4 regions of the Mesorhizobium sp. M0621 genome follow, and region 2 is predicted to be linked to each of the others. Evidence: riboswitches for the same ligand, from Rfam matches in the RefSeq annotation. Region 2 holds a riboswitch; each other region holds the start of a gene.
What was found. A riboswitch is a leader RNA that binds a small molecule or an ion and turns the genes downstream of it on or off. The one in region 2 is predicted to bind cobalamin.
Positions count from the first base shown of each region.

Region 1: another riboswitch for cobalamin. It lies ahead of NKI38_RS17365 (hypothetical protein); the one in region 2 lies ahead of NKI38_RS14720 (CbtB domain-containing protein).
Region 3: another riboswitch for cobalamin. It lies ahead of NKI38_RS05500 (aromatic ring-hydroxylating oxygenase subunit alpha); the one in region 2 lies ahead of NKI38_RS14720 (CbtB domain-containing protein).
Region 4: another riboswitch for cobalamin. It lies ahead of metE (5-methyltetrahydropteroyltriglutamate--homocysteine S-methyltransferase); the one in region 2 lies ahead of NKI38_RS14720 (CbtB domain-containing protein).

Region 1 covers NZ_JAMYQF010000022.1:81,873-85,916, reverse strand. The annotation lists gene NKI38_RS17380 (D-arabinono-1,4-lactone oxidase) at 1-259, shown strand, start outside; gene NKI38_RS17375 (DSD1 family PLP-dependent enzyme) at 256-1,395, shown strand; gene NKI38_RS17370 (GyrI-like domain-containing protein) at 1,400-2,233, opposite strand; cobalamin riboswitch at 2,468-2,674, shown strand; gene NKI38_RS17365 (hypothetical protein) at 2,767-3,030, shown strand; gene NKI38_RS17360 (ABC transporter ATP-binding protein) at 3,027-3,809, shown strand; gene NKI38_RS17355 (ABC transporter substrate-binding protein) at 3,848-4,044, shown strand, end outside.
Region 2 covers NZ_JAMYQF010000017.1:115,594-119,637, reverse strand. The annotation lists gene NKI38_RS14725 (CbtA family protein) at 112-909, opposite strand; gene NKI38_RS14720 (CbtB domain-containing protein) at 925-1,104, opposite strand; cobalamin riboswitch at 1,141-1,337, opposite strand; gene NKI38_RS14715 (aromatic ring-hydroxylating oxygenase subunit alpha) at 1,478-2,653, shown strand; gene NKI38_RS14710 (MFS transporter) at 2,657-3,856, opposite strand.
Region 3 covers NZ_JAMYQF010000005.1:99,286-103,329, forward strand. The annotation lists gene NKI38_RS05495 (FAD-binding oxidoreductase) at 1-226, opposite strand, end outside; gene NKI38_RS05500 (aromatic ring-hydroxylating oxygenase subunit alpha) at 263-1,510, opposite strand; cobalamin riboswitch at 1,625-1,826, opposite strand; gene NKI38_RS05505 (DUF680 domain-containing protein) at 2,299-2,499, shown strand; gene NKI38_RS05510 (DUF680 domain-containing protein) at 2,569-2,778, shown strand; gene NKI38_RS05515 (DUF680 domain-containing protein) at 2,858-3,094, shown strand; gene NKI38_RS05520 (ABC transporter ATP-binding protein) at 3,184-4,044, opposite strand, start outside.
Region 4 covers NZ_JAMYQF010000055.1:42,135-46,178, forward strand. The annotation lists gene NKI38_RS27510 (alpha,alpha-trehalose-phosphate synthase (UDP-forming)) at 1-654, shown strand, start outside; partial or broken gene NKI38_RS27515 (IS630 family transposase) at 1,007-1,999, opposite strand; cobalamin riboswitch at 2,269-2,470, shown strand; gene metE (5-methyltetrahydropteroyltriglutamate--homocysteine S-methyltransferase) at 2,565-4,044, shown strand, end outside.

The DNA.
Region 1 (4,044 bases), on a different contig from region 2:
GATCGCCATCCACCATGACGCGGCAAACGATCCGCTGCCGTTCATGCGGGCAGTCGAGCCGATCTTCCGCAGATATGGCGGCAGGCCGCATTGGGGCAAGATGCACAGCCTGAAAGCGGCGGAGCTGAAGAAGCTCTACCCGCGCTGGGACGACGCCATGGCGGTGCGCCGCGACATCGATCCGCAAAACCGCTTCGTCTCGCCCTACATGGCCGGCCTGTTCGGCATCGAGCCCAGTCCTTTTGGCATCGAACGATGAGCTCCTATTTTGCCATTCTTTCGGACGCGCTGAAGCAAGCCGGCATCCTCCAGCCCTGCCTGCTGCTCGATCGCGATCGGCTGGACAGCAACATCGCCTTGGTTAAGGGGAGACTGGATCCCAGCCTTGCCGTGCGGTTGGTCGACAAATCGCTCGCCTGCATGCCGCTGCTTGCCCATATCGGCAAGGCGCTTGGCACCAATCACGTCATGACCTTCCACCCGCCGATCAGCGAGGCGGTGCTGAAGGCGTTTCCGGATGCCGATCTGCTGTATGGCAAACCGATGCCGGTCGATGCGGCAAGGGCTGCGCTTTCGAAGGGCGCGGCTGACTGGTCGCGTGTCTGCTGGTTGATCGATACGCAGCAGCGGCTGGCGGAATATGGCGCACTCGCTGACGAACTCGACATCGAGCTGCGTATCGCTTTCGAGATCGATGTCGGACTGCATCGCGGCGGCTTTGCCAGCCCGGATGCCTTGTCGAAGGCGTTGAGCGCGCTGCCGTCCCGGCTGCGTTGCGAAGGCGTCATGGCCTACGAGGCGCATGCGCCGCACATTCCGGGCCTTTTCGGCGGGCCGGTGAAAGCCTTGGCAAAGGCGTCGGCGCAGGCCACCGCGTTCGTCGCTTGTCTCGGCGCGGACCAGCGCCGCATCTTGAACATCGGCGGCAGCAAGACAGCACTGCTCCATCATGGCAGCGTCGCCAATGAAGTGTCGATGGGCTCGGCCTTCGTGCTGCCCAGCGATTTCGACACGCCCGGCCTCGAAGGCTTCCAGCCGGCGGCCTTTATCACGACGTCGATCCTGAAAGTCGTCGAGCCGATGCTGCCCGGCCCGCCGGCCGTCACCCGCCTGCTGCAGGCGCTCGGCCGATTTCCGCGCAAGGGCTGCTATCTCTATGGCGGCAAGTGGATGGCCGAGCCGGTGTTCCCCGAAGGCATGATGACGAACGGCGTGCTCGGCCTGTCCTCCAACCAGCAATTCATGGGCTTGCCGGCCGATGCGACCGCAAGGCCAGGCGACTACGCTTTCCTGCGTCCGACGCAGAGCGAGGCCGTGCTGCAACAATTCGGATCGATCGCAGTGTTTTCCAGCGGCAGGATCGTTGATCGCTGGCCGGCACTGCCGATGGCGTGATCGCCTATCCCTTGACCGGAATCCAGATCTCCAGTCCGCCATTGCCGCTGCGCGGGTCGAAATCGGGGCCGTAGCGTTCGAATTCCGGCGCATCGGATATTTCGTGGCCGGAGGCCGGCAGCCATTTGTTCCAGATCGTGTTGACCGTACGGCGGATGGTCGAGATGTGTTCGCGGTGGGCGAAGACCGCATATTTCTGTGCCGGTACCCCTACCCGGCTGAATTCCTTCGGCAGGTCGGAAAAGTCCGATACTTCGACGCCGGCGATGTAGTCGAAATTGCCGGCATCGTCGCCGTTGACGCAGACGCCATAGGCGACGTCGCCGGTCTCACCCGGAATGTTGCCGATATAGGGGCCAAAGCGCTGCCACTGCATCGGGATGGCGGCGCTGGTTTCACAGCTGTAGCGTTCGCCGAGGCCGGCGATCAGGAACGGCCGGCTGGTCTCGAAGCGCGGCGGTTCGAGGTTGGTAAGAAAGGACTGGTCCATCAGGATCGGCTCCACGAGGTCGAGGTTGTCGAGTGTGCCTTGCGCGCGCACCAGTTCCGGCGTGGTGCCGAACTGGTCGCGGAAGGCACGGGTGAACGCCTCATGCGAGTTGTAGCCGGCATCGAGCGCGAGCGAGAGAATGTCGGGCGCGCCGCCGGCCAGCTTGCGCGCCGCTTCGCTCAGCCGGCGCGCGCGCATGTAGCCCATCACCGACCGGCCGGTGGCAGCGCCAAACGCGCGCGTCACATGAAAGCGCGACACGCCGCTGCTTTGCGCGACATCGTCGAGCGAGATCGCCTCCGGCAGATGGCTTTCGACGAACCACAGCGCTTTCTCGGTCGGGTTCATGGGGCTCCTTTTCGCATTGGGCGGATTACCTTGCCACCTTCCCGCAAAGCCAGTTTGATCGAAATTGCGCAATCTGCACGATAGCATCGGCTGGGCTTCGCTTGACAGCGTCAGGCGGCATCTTCTAGAGCGTTATGTTATTACATAATGAGAGCGCGCAATGCCTGTTTCCCCCACACATGAGTGGCCCATCACTCCGTCCGAGAAATCCGTTGCGAAGCGATTGGGGGAAATCTACGCTGGACCCGCGATGGTCCCCGAGTCGAAAGGCGAGGGGTGAAAAGGGAACACGGTGAGGCCTGCTCAGGTCGAGACCGTGGCTGCCCCCGCAACTGTAAGCGGCGAGCAAAATCCGTGAATGCCACTGGCCGGCAAGGCTGGGAAGGCAGGATGGCGCAACGACCCGCGAGCCAGGAGACCTGCCATCAGCATGAGTTGACCGGACGGGGTATGCCGGGAGGAAACGCGAATCTCGGTCTTGTCGGCCGGCTCGCCAGCGTCCTTCCGTCGCCAGTTTTGGAAAGTGACGGAAGTTGGAAGCCTCGAAGGCCATCCATTGCATCATCGTGTGCACACTTTACCGCGATCCCGTGACCGGGGTCAGACCTGGCGCGCAATTGTGTGCCGATTTGCATGGTCGGCTCTCAGTGGATGAAGATCGCGCGTTGGCGTTCGGCTACGCGATCGCCTCGCTCGCCGATGGCTGGTGCAATTCCGGGCAGCGTCCGGCTGGATTGGCCGGCAAGACGCTGGCCCGCATCCCGGCTCCGGGCAATCTGGCAGGCAGCAGCCGATGACGCCGCTTCTCGAAGCGCGCGATCTCTGCGCCATGGCGAATGGCCGGGATCTGGTCCAGGCGGTCAGCCTGTCGGTGGCCGCTGGCGACCGCCTTGCCATCATTGGTCCCAACGGCGCCGGCAAGACAACGCTGTTGCGCATGTTGTCGGGCATGCTGCGGCCGAGTTCAGGCGAGGTGAAGCTTGGCGGGCGGCGGCTGGACAGGATTTCGGCCGCCGAGCGGTCACTGCATATCGCCGTGGTCGGCCAGACTGACCAGCCCGATCCGCGGCTGGCGGTGATCGACTATGTTGAGCTTGGCCGGGTCCCGCATACCGGGCAGCGCAGGAGCGAGGAGCGCGACATTGTCGTGGATGCGCTGCGCCAAACCGGTCTGCTGCCGCTGCTTGGCCGCACCATCGGCTCGCTGTCGGGCGGCGAGCGCCAGCGCGCCCAATTGGCGCGCGCCATCGCGCAGCAGCCAAAAATCCTGTTCCTCGACGAGCCGACCAACCATCTCGACCCGCGCGCCCGCGGCGAACTGCTCGAACTCGTGGCCGGCTTCAGCATGACGGTGATCGCGGTGCTGCACGATCTGGCGCTGGTCGCACCCTTCGCCACCAGGGTGGCGGTGATGAACCATGCCCGTCTGCAAGCGCTCGCCGCACCGCGCGAAGCGCTGACCCAACAGCTGATCCGCGAGATTTTCGGCATCGATGTGCTGCGTCTGCGCCATCCGACCGAGGACCGCGAACTGACGGTTTTCGAGGTTCCGAATCGTGCCGCGCCGCCGTCCTGACTGAAGCCGTTCCGCATTCCAACAAAGGAGCAACATCCGTGAAACGCCTCGCTTTTTCGCTTGCCTTCTCGCTGCTGGCCTCGACAGCCCTGGCCTTCCCGGTGACCGTCGACAGCTGCGGCAAGCCGCTGACCTTCGACGCGCCGCCGAAGCGCGCCGTCATCCATGATCTCAACATGGCCGAGATGGCTTTCGCGCTGAAACTGCAGCCGTCGATCGTCGGCCTGACCGGCAT
Region 2 (4,044 bases):
GGGGGGGGGCTAAACGCGGCCCCGCGCGCCCCCCCCCCGGGCTCCTTTTGGCGGCGGGCCCGCCGCGCCCCGCCCCCCCCACCGCCGATGAGGAAGGTCAGTGCCTTGCTGTCAGGCAAAGCTGTCGCGCAGGCTGGTCGCCGTACCGGTAAAGCGGCCATGCACCACGCCGACGACCGCGCCGAGCACCAGCCAGAACACCAGATTGGTCACTGTCACCGCCACCACGAATTGGTGATGCAACCCTTCCGGAATCGCCGTCTCGTAACTGCCGGGCTGCGGCGCGCCGACGATGTGCGGCGCGACGATCAAGGCCACGGCCAGGATCGCCAGCGGCAGCGACTTGCGGAAGGCGATCAGGCCGAGCCCGGCCGCGGTCATCGCTACGGTCGCCCACCACCAGATCTGGCGCTCGGTCAGATCGGCCGCGGGCATGGCCGGCAGTTCCGGCGGCAGGCCAAGACCCGGTGCCAGCGTGAACACGGCAAAGCCGGCCAGGCCCCAAAAGACGCCCTGCCGCCAGCCACCGATACCGCCGGCGAATTCGGAGACTGCAACCAGGATCAGCGCGAAGCCGATGCCGGTGACGATATTGGCAAGCATGCTGAAAGCGAAACGCTCAAAACCGTCGGCCGGCGCCCAGCCCTCGTCTTCGGCGGCCGGGGCGACTTCCGCTGCCGGAGCGGCAGAGCTCATGGCATTTCCCGACGGAGCGGCTGTGCTCATGGCACTGCTATCCGTTGAGGCCGGAGCGGCATGGTCATGGTGATGCCCGCCGCCGGCCTGTTCGTAGACTTCCGCCTTCAGGATCAGCGGCACGGTGGCGTAGGCCTGCAGGCAGGCAAGAACGACACCGGCCACGAGCCCTGCGATCGCCGCGATGAACACGACGTTGCGAAACAGGTTCATGATGTCAGATCCTCGTCAGTGGCAGGGAAACGCCATCGAATGGCGATAGTCGTGAGCCGCATTGTGGACCGCATCGATATGCGAGAAGCCGACAAAGCCCATCACGAAAATGCCGAGAAACGCAGCAAGCGCGAGCTGCATGAAGCGCGACTGCGAGGAGACGGAGGCGCCGAGGGAGACAGAAGCGGTAGTCATGTCTTGTCCTTTCGCCCTCCACCCGAGGGCATCGAAGTCAGTTTCCTGTCGCCGGCAGGTCTCCTGGCTCGCGGATCAGCGCCCTTCCCCACCTTCCCGAAGAAGAAATCTTCAGTGGCATATGGAGAGGACTACCGCACACAGTTGCGGGGGCAGCCACGGCATTGGGCGAAACTCGCCCTCACCGCATTCCCTCTTGGCTCCAAAATGGAACCGACGACATCAGCGACTATAGGCAGAATCCTCGCCTCCAGCAAACCAAATTCCGCCGGCAACCATCGCGAATGCGTCGTGCCAGACAACGGCCACAGGTGCCCGCAATTGACAATTTTCCTGGCCGGGTGTCGGCTGGCATCTTGATAGGAAGCCAGCCATGCAGCCCATTGCCAGCGAGCGCGATCCCTACAACGGCCTAACCCGGGCGGAAGCGACGCTGCCTTCATCGGCCTATTGGGATGCAGGCAGCTACCAAAACGATCTCGACGCCATCTGGTACAGAAGTTGGCTGCTGGTCTGCCGCGAGGCCGACCTCGCGCAACCACTGGCTTTCCGCAGATTCCGCATCGGCACGCAAGACATCGTCGTGCTGCGAGACGAGACCGGCGAGCTGCGCGCCTTCCACAACACCTGCCGCCATCGCGGTTCGCAGCTTTGCCAGGAGAGCGAAGGCCGGCTGAAGGCGCGGCTGATCACCTGCCCCTACCACGCCTGGTCCTACTCGTTGCGTGGCGACCTCGTGCGCGTGCCGTCGAAATCACTGCCGGAAGGCTTCGACAAGGCCGACCACCCGCTTTATCGGGTAGCACTCTCGGTGTGGCGCGGCTTTGTCTTCGTCAATCTGCAGGAGGACGCGACCGGTTCGGCGCAGGCATCCTTCGATCCCGCCTCCGGCGATCTCGGCAATTGGCCGCTGGAGACGCTGGTGAGCGGCCATGTGCTGCGCAAGGTGATGCACTGCAACTGGAAGGTCTTTTGGGAAAACTTCAACGAGTGCCTGCATTGCCCTGGTGTTCACAAGGACCTGTCGCGGCTGGTGCCGATCTATGGCCGCGGCCTGATGAGCCGGCACGACGACCCCGAATGGGTTCGCCACACCGACAATGACGCGCCGGAGTTTTCCGGCGGCCTGCGTGCCGGCGCCGAGACATGGTCGCGCGACGGCCAGGCGCACGGGCCGGTCTTCTCGAGCCTGACACCTGCCGAGCGCACTGCGGGCCAGACCTACGCCACCAACCTGCCGTCGATGTTCATCGTCGGCCATGTCGACTATGTCAGAACGGTAAGGCTGGTACCGCTCGGCCCCGAACAGACCGAGCTTGTCGCGGAATGGCTGTTTGCGCCCGAGGCGCTCGCCGCGACCGACATCGACAACATCGTCGCCTTCGGCACCCAGGTACTGGAGGAGGACGCAACGATCTGCGAGGTCAACCAGAGAGGCCTGCGCTCGATGCGCCACGCGGCCGGTGTGCTGATGCCCGAGGAATACGACCTGCACCACTTCCACAATTGGGTGCGCGGGCGGCACGCGGCTCTTCCGCCCAAGCCCTGAACATCACAGCGATTTCGGCAGATAGCGCCAGGTCACAAACCCGCAAACCGCCGCCAGCAGGCCGAGCGTGACGAACACCGAGCCCAGGCCGAAGAAGGCCAGCACCACCGAATAAACCAGCGGCGGCGTCAATTCGGAAAAATCGAGATAGGTGCGGTAGACCGCCGCCATCTGCGATCTTTCATAGGAGCGCACCGAGCGCATGAACGCGGTCGAGCCGAGTGCGTCGAGCGCGATGGTGAAGAACGCGCCGCCAAGCAGGAAGGCGCCGGTGAGCAGCGGCACGGTTTCGCCGACGAAGCCCGCCGCCAACAGCATGGCCGACATGGCGAAATAGGCAAATGTCATGGTCCTGCGGCCGCCGAAGCGCTTTCCTGCCTTGCCCCAGAAGATGGCCATGAACAGCAGTGCGTTGCCGGCCGAAACCAGCAAGCCACCTGCCAGCTTGCCCTCGCCGGTGATCACCATGAACAGCGGCCCATAGACGAAGAACGTCGTCCAGAAACAGGAGCGGCCGAAAGCGATCAGCCAGGCCAGCCGCAGCCTGGGCTGCGCGACGAAGCGGCCGATATTGGCGAGCGGATTGACCGGGCGTGTCTTGCCCGGACGGATCGACGGATTGTCGCCGAGCCGGTAGGTCCAGAACAGCGCCAGCAGGGCCAGGGCGAAGATCGCGACCGCGCCATGCGCGGCATAGATACCGAAGCGTGTGTAGAGGAAGATGCCGAGCGTTGGCCCGCCGGTCCAGGCCAACATCGACCATGCCATGCGCAGCGATTCGGCCTGCATGAAATCGGTCTTGCGGATGTGGTCCATGATGTAGAGGTTGAGCGTGATCGACAGCGCGCTGGCGCCCATCACACGGCACAGCATGCCGGCCAGTTGCCCGGCAAGCGTGTAGGTGACGAAGAACAGCGAGCCGATGGCCAGCAGGCAGGCGCCTGCTGTGTAGACCCAGCGCCGCGCAAAGCGGCGGATCAGCATCGGCATGAACAATGTCACCGACAGGCCGAGCATCGCCACGACGGTGTAGAGGATCGAGACGATCTGCTCGTTGTGCAGTATCTCGTAGGCCTGGATCGGGATGACGCTCGACACCGTGGCGCGGGCGAAGGATTCGACTGCATAAAGCGAGGCGAAGGTGCGCGCGTCCGCGGCCTTTAGGGCCGGAAGCCAGATCGGATGGCGCACATGGGTGGACATTGCTTCCCCAAAGCAGAATCTATCGGACCAAATCTGCCGTGGCGATCTTTGCGCCAATAAGAGGAAACCGACGCGTACCCGGCAAAAAGCGAAGTCGGCCAAAGGCTTCCCGGCCCTGGCCTAATGCGGCGCCTGATCCGGCATCCACGGCACTGTTCATGGCAAAGCTGCTGGCCTTCTTTTGTCTG
Region 3 (4,044 bases), on a different contig from region 2:
GCGTGTAGGTGCGCATCAGCGGCCCGTCGGCGGCCGGCAGTTCCAGCGTCAAGAACTGGCCCGGCTTGTAGCGGAACCAGGTCTGGTTGTCGGAGCGGAAGGTGAAGGTCTTGACGTCAGGCGCCTCGTCGCTGACGCCGATCACCTCCAGCACCTGCAGCCGGTCGTTCCAGGGCGTCATCTGGTCGAGATGGCGATAGAGGCCAAGATCCGTCACCGCATTCATCCTCTTGTCTCTTTTGTTTTGTGCATGATCCAAAGCCTAGGCGACGCTGCGCAGGGCCGGCCGACCGCCTTCCGCGAGGCGCGGGCCGATGAACGACGCGTACCATTCGACGAACTGGATCACGCCACCCTCATGCAGCTCCGAATAGGGGCCTGGTTCATAGGCGGGCGACAGGATGCCGAAGGCGTTTTCCTCGACGATGCGGCGGTCCTGGTCGTTGGTCTCGGTCCAGACATGGGTGAGATCTTTGATGGTGTAGTCGACCCCCTCGACCGCATCCTTGTGCACCAGCCACTTCGTCGTCACCGCCGTTTCCGTGGCGCTGATCGGCAACACCCGGAACGTCACCGCGTGATCGATGAGGATGTGGTTCCAGGTCGTCGGGTAGTGATAGTGCATCAAGGTGCCGATCCGGTCGGCGGAGACAGTGTCGGAGAGGTTCTTCTCCACCGCCCGCTTGCCGGTCATGGTGTAGCTGACGGCATCGCGCAGCAACGGCGCGCGGGTGGCGCGGTACTGTCCGGCCGGATCGATGCGAAATTTGCTCGGCAGGCCTGATGCCTCGCACTTAGCCCAATGCGCGACCATTTCGGGGTCGCTGTCGGCGCCGTTGACGCCGGTTACGGTCGGCGCTTCGGGGAAGGTCTTGCACAGCTCGGGATGATTGGCGACACAGTGATAGCACTCGCGATTGTTTTCCCAGACCAGCTTCCAGTTGCCCTTCTCGATGATCGTGCTCTCGAAGGCGATCTTTGCTTCGCGCAACCGGTGCGGCAAAAGATAAGGTTCGATCATCGCCCGCATCGGCGCGAAATCGGCGGGCTCCCTGGCAAGGCAGATGAAGATGTAGCCGCCGACGCTCTCGCAGGCGACTGGCTTCAGGCTGAACTCACTCTTGTCGAAACCGTCGGCCATCTGGCGGGCAAACAGCAGGCGGCCGTCGAGCTCATAGGTCCACTGGTGATAGGGGCAGACGAGCTTTGCCGCCGTACCCCTCTCGGTATTGCAGACGCGGCTGCCGCGGTGGCGGCAGGAATTGTGGAAGGCGTTGATCTTGCCTTGCTGATCGCGGACAAGGACGACCGGATAGTCGCCGATCTGCACGGTGATGTAGCTGCCCGGCTTCGGCAGTTCGCAATCGTGGCCGATGAACAGCCAATCGCGATACCAGATCAGCTCCATATCGAGCTTGAAGTAGTCCGGATCGGTATAGAAGGGCTGTTCTAGCGAAAAGCCTTGCCGGCGGCTGTTCAAGAGCCTCAGCATGTCGTTGCGAGTTTCCATGTCCTGTCCTCGTTTCTAAGGACTGAACTGGTGGTGACGGAGGAAGGATTGGACACAGGCCGGCGATGCGCCGGACATGCACTATCCACCTCTTGACCGCCCACCGCGATCAGTCGAGTTCAATGATCTCGGGCTGGTTTCCGGGCTCTGGAGTTGTCCTTGCGGACCATCGCGACACCTTCCCAGGCAGTTGCCCAGTGGTCTCCCGTTGCGACTTGAACTCCACCACCGTTGCGGGGGCAGCGCCGGATTCTGACCGGCTTCCCAATTCTCCGCCTCGTCGTCACGAAGTGGCACCTGAGATGATATGATCTAACCACGATCGCGGACGCGCCATCGGCATGAAAACGACATCGTATCCATGCGGCGCGACACGGATGCGAAACGTTCCGAGGCGGCCATTTCCCATTTGCAATCTCCTCGAAACCGACCCCTCACTCGGGGTCAAAAAAGTTAACAGTTTCGAAAAGTGACTATTAGCTCTTTCTAAAATCGAACCGAACGGTTCGTTTCTGTTGACGGTGCGTGCAGGACGGTGTGAACGCTGGGCCCTCGAAACAGTTGGTGATCAAGCGGGCGGTTTTACTTAAATCATTGAAAAATATAAGTAAAAAGTGGCGCGTAGAAGCCCTTGGCACAATTTCAAGTGGCGGACTCATGGTCCACACGAAACAACTTCGTGATTGGAAAAGGCGAGGATGCCCTCCCACATCGGGGCTGTCCGAACGACGCGATTTCTTCCCAAGACACGCCGCTAGACGGACGGGAAAAATACTGGAGTACACAAAATGAAAAAGATCATTCTCACTGCCGCCGCCCTTCTGGCGATTTCCGGCAGCGCCTTCGCTAATGGTAGCGACCACTACGGTTCGAACGCCGCGGCAGCCACTGCTGTCGACAGCTCGTCCACGGCTTCGGTCAAGAAGTCGGAACCGGCTGCTCAGACGCCTGCCCAGGGCAGCGACCGTAATCTCTTCGGCAACAACTAAAAGCCGATTACCGGCAGACGGCGGGCTTGCCCGTCGCCCTGGCAAAATTCAAAAATCAGGAGACTTGAAATGAAGAAGATCCTTATTGCCGCCGCCGCCGTTCTGGCCATCACCGGCAGTGCCTTCGCCGGCAGCGACAATTTTGGCTCCAATGGCGCCAACCAGCCTGCCACCACCGCCACCGACAGCTCGTACACGGCTTCCACCCAGAAGTCGGAGCCGGCCACGCAGGCGCCTGTCAACCATGGCAGCGACCGCAATCTGTTCGGCAACAACTAACATCCGACCAAACCAACATCAGACATCGATGCGGCGGGTTAACCCGCCGCATCGAATTCGAAAATACGGAGTATCAAAAATGAAGAAGATTGTTCTTACTGCCGCCGCTGTTCTGATTGCCGCCGGCAGCGCCTATGCCCGCAACGACAACGTTGGCGGAACCGACATCAACAAGCAGGCGACCGTCAACGTCGACACTTCGCACACGGGCTCGATCCGCAAGAGCGAATCGCCTGTCTACAAGCTGCTCAATTCGTCGGGCGATGTACCGAAGTCAGCCCCTCAGGGCAGCGATCGGAATCTCTTCGGCCGCTAACAGCCGAAGCTGATCTTCACAAAAAGAGCAGCGGGCCCTAGCCCGCCGCTCTTTCATGTTGTCGACGCATAATCTAATCCTGCCTCGTCTCAAGCCGCCTTCGCTTCCGCTTCGTGAAGGGCGAAGGACCGCCCGTCCGTATCGAAGATGTGAAGGTCTTCGCCATTGGCGCTCAGCCGCAATGTCGAGCCGCGCTTGACTTCGACATTGCCAGGCAGCTTGGTCACCAACGGCAGGTCGGCGCGGCCGATGTCGACATAGACAAGCTGAACCTCGCCGAGCTGCTCGACATAGTCGACCGTCCCTTCGAACAGATAGTCCGCACCGCTGGCGATGATCAAATCCTCCGGCCGCACGCCGAAGCTCACCGCGGCACCCTTTGCCGAAGCAGGCGTCGTGATCGGCACGGTTGCCTTGCGCCCGCCAACATGGCTGACGACGGTCGGATTTCCGGTCTTGTCGATGGTCGCGGGCAAGATGTTCATGGCCGGCGAGCCGATGAACTGGGCGACGAACAGATTGCCGGGCTTCTTGTAGAGATCCATCGGCGTGCCGACCTGTTCGATATGGCCGTCCTTGAGCACCACGATGCGGTCGGCCAGCGTCATCGCCTCGACCTGGTCGTGGGTGACGTAGATCATGGTCGTGGCGGGCATCGATTCCTTGAGCTTGGCGATCTCGATACGGGTGGCAACGCGAAGTGCGGCGTCGAGGTTCGACAGCGGCTCGTCGAACAAGAACACCTTCGGGTTGCGCACGATGGCGCGGCCGATGGCGACGCGCTGGCGCTGTCCGCCCGACATCGCCTTGGGCAAGCGGTCGAGATATTTCGTCAACTGCAGGATTTCCGCCGCCTGGCGCACGCGCCGGTCGATCTCGGCCTTGTTCTCCTTCCCGATCTTCATCGAGAACGCCATGTTGTCGTAGACGGTCATGTGCGGGTAGAGCGC
Region 4 (4,044 bases), on a different contig from region 2:
GAGCCGCAACGTGTCTCGCTCTTGCAAATCGCAACTCCCTCACGTGGCGACATCCAAGCGTACAGCGAATATCGGCGCGACGTCGAAAGACTCGTCAATCAAGTCAACAACCGGCATGGCACGGACGAGTGGATGCCGATTATCTATGAGAACAGGTCGTTCACCCAAGCTGAGATAGCGGGTCTTTGCAGAGCCGCGCGTGTTTGCGTTGTGACGCCGTTGCGCGATGGCATGAATCTTGTGGCGAAAGAATACATTGCTGCACAAGATCCGAGCGACCCTGGCGTTCTGGTGTTATCGAAGTTTGCCGGCGCGGCCGAAGACTTCGGCGAGGACGCCCTGCTGGTAAATCCGAGGCTCTCCGACGAGATAGCTACCGCGATCTCAAGAGCGGCCAGCATGCCGCGCGAAGAACGCATCCAACGCTGGCGGAGGATGATGGACAAACTTGAAGCGTATACGATCCACCATTGGTCAGCGGACTTCGTTCGGCAACTGGACAGCAGCCGGGTTACGGTCCCTGCGGATCACTTCCACTATGTTGGCTTGGGCTGGATCAGCGAGGCCCAAATGCCTTCGTATCGGACCGAGCCAGAATTGCACACCGCGCTGACGCGTGCACTGGATAAAAACTGGGTCCTGCCGATCGTATGATGCAGAATATGAAGCACGCGAGCTTTGCCTGCATTTGCGCATCCCTCAATGCCGAGCGCTTGGAGAGAGAGATACTTATCCTGACCGCCTGAATGCGGCTTAAGCGGCTTATCGGGACCACAGTCGGGCTTTGCATCAGACCCTTGAGCCAGGCTCCGTCAGTGTGGTCTCTTGCCGCCGAGCGGAGTCATCACGATTGCCTAGTCACCCGTGATGACGACTGGCGTGCCAATTCCCCTCGGACCACGGTTTGGCGCTCACTCCGAGAAAACCGCTTCTACCACGCACGCACGGCTTGCGGCCGCATCGTTAAACATCGCCACCAATGCGATCTTCTGCATTCTAGAGCGTTTCATATTTTGACGGAAGCGTAGCCTGCGTTTTCGAAGTAGTTCTTGCATTCGGCTGCCTCGATGGTTTCGACGAGGTGGCCGATGTGGCGCCACGTGTCCTCGACGGTGCGTTTCTGAGCTTGTCGCATCCAGTGTTTGATCTTGGCGAAGGCCTGCTCGATCGGATTGAGGTCCGGCGAGTAGGGCGGCAGATACCAAAGCCTGGCGCCGGCAGCTTTGATCGTCTGCCTGATGGCCGCCGACTTATGGCTTCCCAGGTTATCCATGACCACGATGTCGCCGGGCTTCAGCACGGTGATGAGCTGCTGCTCGACATAAGCACGGAAGCATTGGCCGTTGATCGGTCCGTCGAAGATGCAAGGTGCTGCGAGCCGGTCCCAGCGTAGTGCACCGAGGAAGGTCAGCGTGCGCCAGTGGCCGTGTGGAGCCAAGCCGCGCAGCCGTTTGCCTTTCGGCCCCCAACCTCGCAGTGGAGCCATGTTGGTCTTGATCCAGGTCTCATCGATGAAGACCAGGCACTGTGGATCGAGACCGCTTTGCCAAGAGCGCCATCGCTGGCGCCTGCGGGCAATATCGGCACCGCCTGCTCAAGGGCGAACAGAGTTTTTTTTGAAGCTCAGGCCTTCGCGGCGCAGGAACAGCCACACCGTATTGTGCGAGACCTTGACCCCGCGAGCATCCAGCTCGTCCTTCAGCCGACGCAGCGTCAGTTCAGAGGTCTGATTAAGCCGCTCCATAATGAAGGCCCGATGCGGCTCAAGGACGCGCTTGCGATGTCCGCCCATCTTGCCCGGCGCCACCGAGCCAGTGGCACGGTAACGCTGCGACCACTTCACTACAGAGGAAACCGCAACGCCAAAGCGCGAGGCAACCGCACGGCAGGTCTCCCCGTCGCCAACCGCCGCTACTGCACGCTCACGAAGGTCATTTGAAAGCGCTCGCGTCATCAGATGCTGGCCTCCAATCCAGCCAGCATCTTGAATCACAAACATCCGGCTTTGGGAATCCTACGATTCTCTCAAAATAGGAATCGCTCTAATGACGTTGTCACGCGCTTGAAGTCTTGTCCGAAATCCTTCATCGGCGACCTGCGAGGGATGTCGCAGCCCGACAGGGATCCATTAGTTGGACAATGGTGGCAGCGGAGCAGCGCCGCCAATGGGCGACTGAATATTTCACAATGTTAGACAAGCGTAAAAGCGAAATCACATAACGACATAAACATTTCGTTATGCGTCATTGACAAAAGAGCGGACTGCTGTGATTGTCTGCGTGTCGTGGTCCTCGCGTGCGGCGCTGCCGCAGCGGAGCTAAGAGGGAAGCCGGTGCAATGCCGGCGCTGCCCCCGCAACTGTTAGCGGCGAGCCAACCCCACTCATGTCACTGAGGCGAATACCCTCAGGAAGGCGGGTAGAGGCTATGACCCCGCGAGCCAGGAGACCTGCCACGGCGAATTACGTCCACGGGCGGGGTGTCTCGGTGGCGCTGCAAGCCGGCGTTCGTGCCGGCCTGCTAGCGCCTTCCTTGTCATCGGCGCCCCAACCATCGGGGTATGACATGACTGACTCTCAGGAAATTCCTGTAGCAACGCTCGGCGTGCCGCGCTTCGGTCGTCGGCGAGAGCTGAAATTCGCGCTTGAAAGCTACTGGTCCGGAACATCGTCCGCTGGCGACCTTCTCACGACGTCGAAGGCGCTCCGTGCCGCTAGCTGGGAAGAGCAGCGCGATCGCGGCGTGTCGAAAATCCCGTCGAACGACTTCTCGCTTTACGACCATGTGCTCGACACCGCAGCCATGGTCGGGGCCGTTCCATCCCGTTTCGGCTGGAATAGCGGCGAGGCCCCACTTGACATCTACTTCGCAATGGCGCGCGGCAACCAGGGTCAGACGGAGGATTGTGGACACGCTGGTCACCAGGAGGAGGCTCATGGACCTGGTGTAACCGCGATGGAAATGACCAAGTGGTTTGACACCAACTACCACTACATTGTGCCGGAACTCGATGATGATCAGACGTTCGCCCTCTCGTCATCGAAGCCGGTCGATTACTTCCTCGAGGCTAAAGCTCTCGGCATTCACACACGCCCAGTCATCCTTGGACCCATCACCTTCCTCAAGCTGGCGAAATCGCCTGCCGAGGGGTTCGGTCCCATCGCGCTCCTACCGCGGCTGCTGCCCGTTTACGAGCAAGTCCTGCAGAAGCTGAAGCTGTCGGGAGCCGACTGGGTGCAGATCGATGAGCCAGCGCTTGTCCTCGATCTGAACCCGAACGAACGAGCTGCGTTCGAATTCGCCTATGGCCAGCTGTCGAAAGCCGCGCCCGAGCTGAAGATCATGCTGGCTACGTATTTCGGGTCGCTGGGAGACAATCTCGAAACCGCGGTTTCTCTGCCCCTGGCCGGGCTGCATATTGATCTCGTGCGCGCTCCCGAGCAGCTGGAAACGGGGGGTCGGCTCGCTCCGAAGGATCTGGTGCTCTCGCTTGGCTTGATCGATGGCCGCAACGTCTGGCGTGCGAACCTGCCCGCCATTCTCGACCGCATCAAACCGATCGTCGCCGGCTGGCCCTTGGACCGCGTCGAGATCGCGCCTTCTTGCTCGATGCTGCATGTGCCGATTGATCTGCGCATGGGGACGGAACTCGACGCCGACATCAGGTCGTGGCTCGCCTTCGCGGCCCAGAAGACCGACGAGCTGGTCTTGCTGGCCCGGGCCCTGTCCCAAGGCAGGGATGCGGTGGCAGGCGCGTTGAAAGCGTCTGCCGAGGCTGCCGCCACGCGCGTGACATCCACGAGGATCCATGACCCGCTTGTTCAGGGGCGGATCGCTAGCATTGAGGACAGCGCGAATCGACGAGAGAGCGCTTTTGGCGAGCGCTCCAGAGTCCAAGCCGGCTCACTCGGGCTGCCGCCGTTCCCGACGACGACCATCGGGTCCTTCCCGCAGACGCCGCAGGTACGCAAGGCGCGGGCCGCTCATGCGAAGGGCCAGCTGAGCTATGTCGACTATGAGACGTTCCTGAAGAAGGAGATCGAGG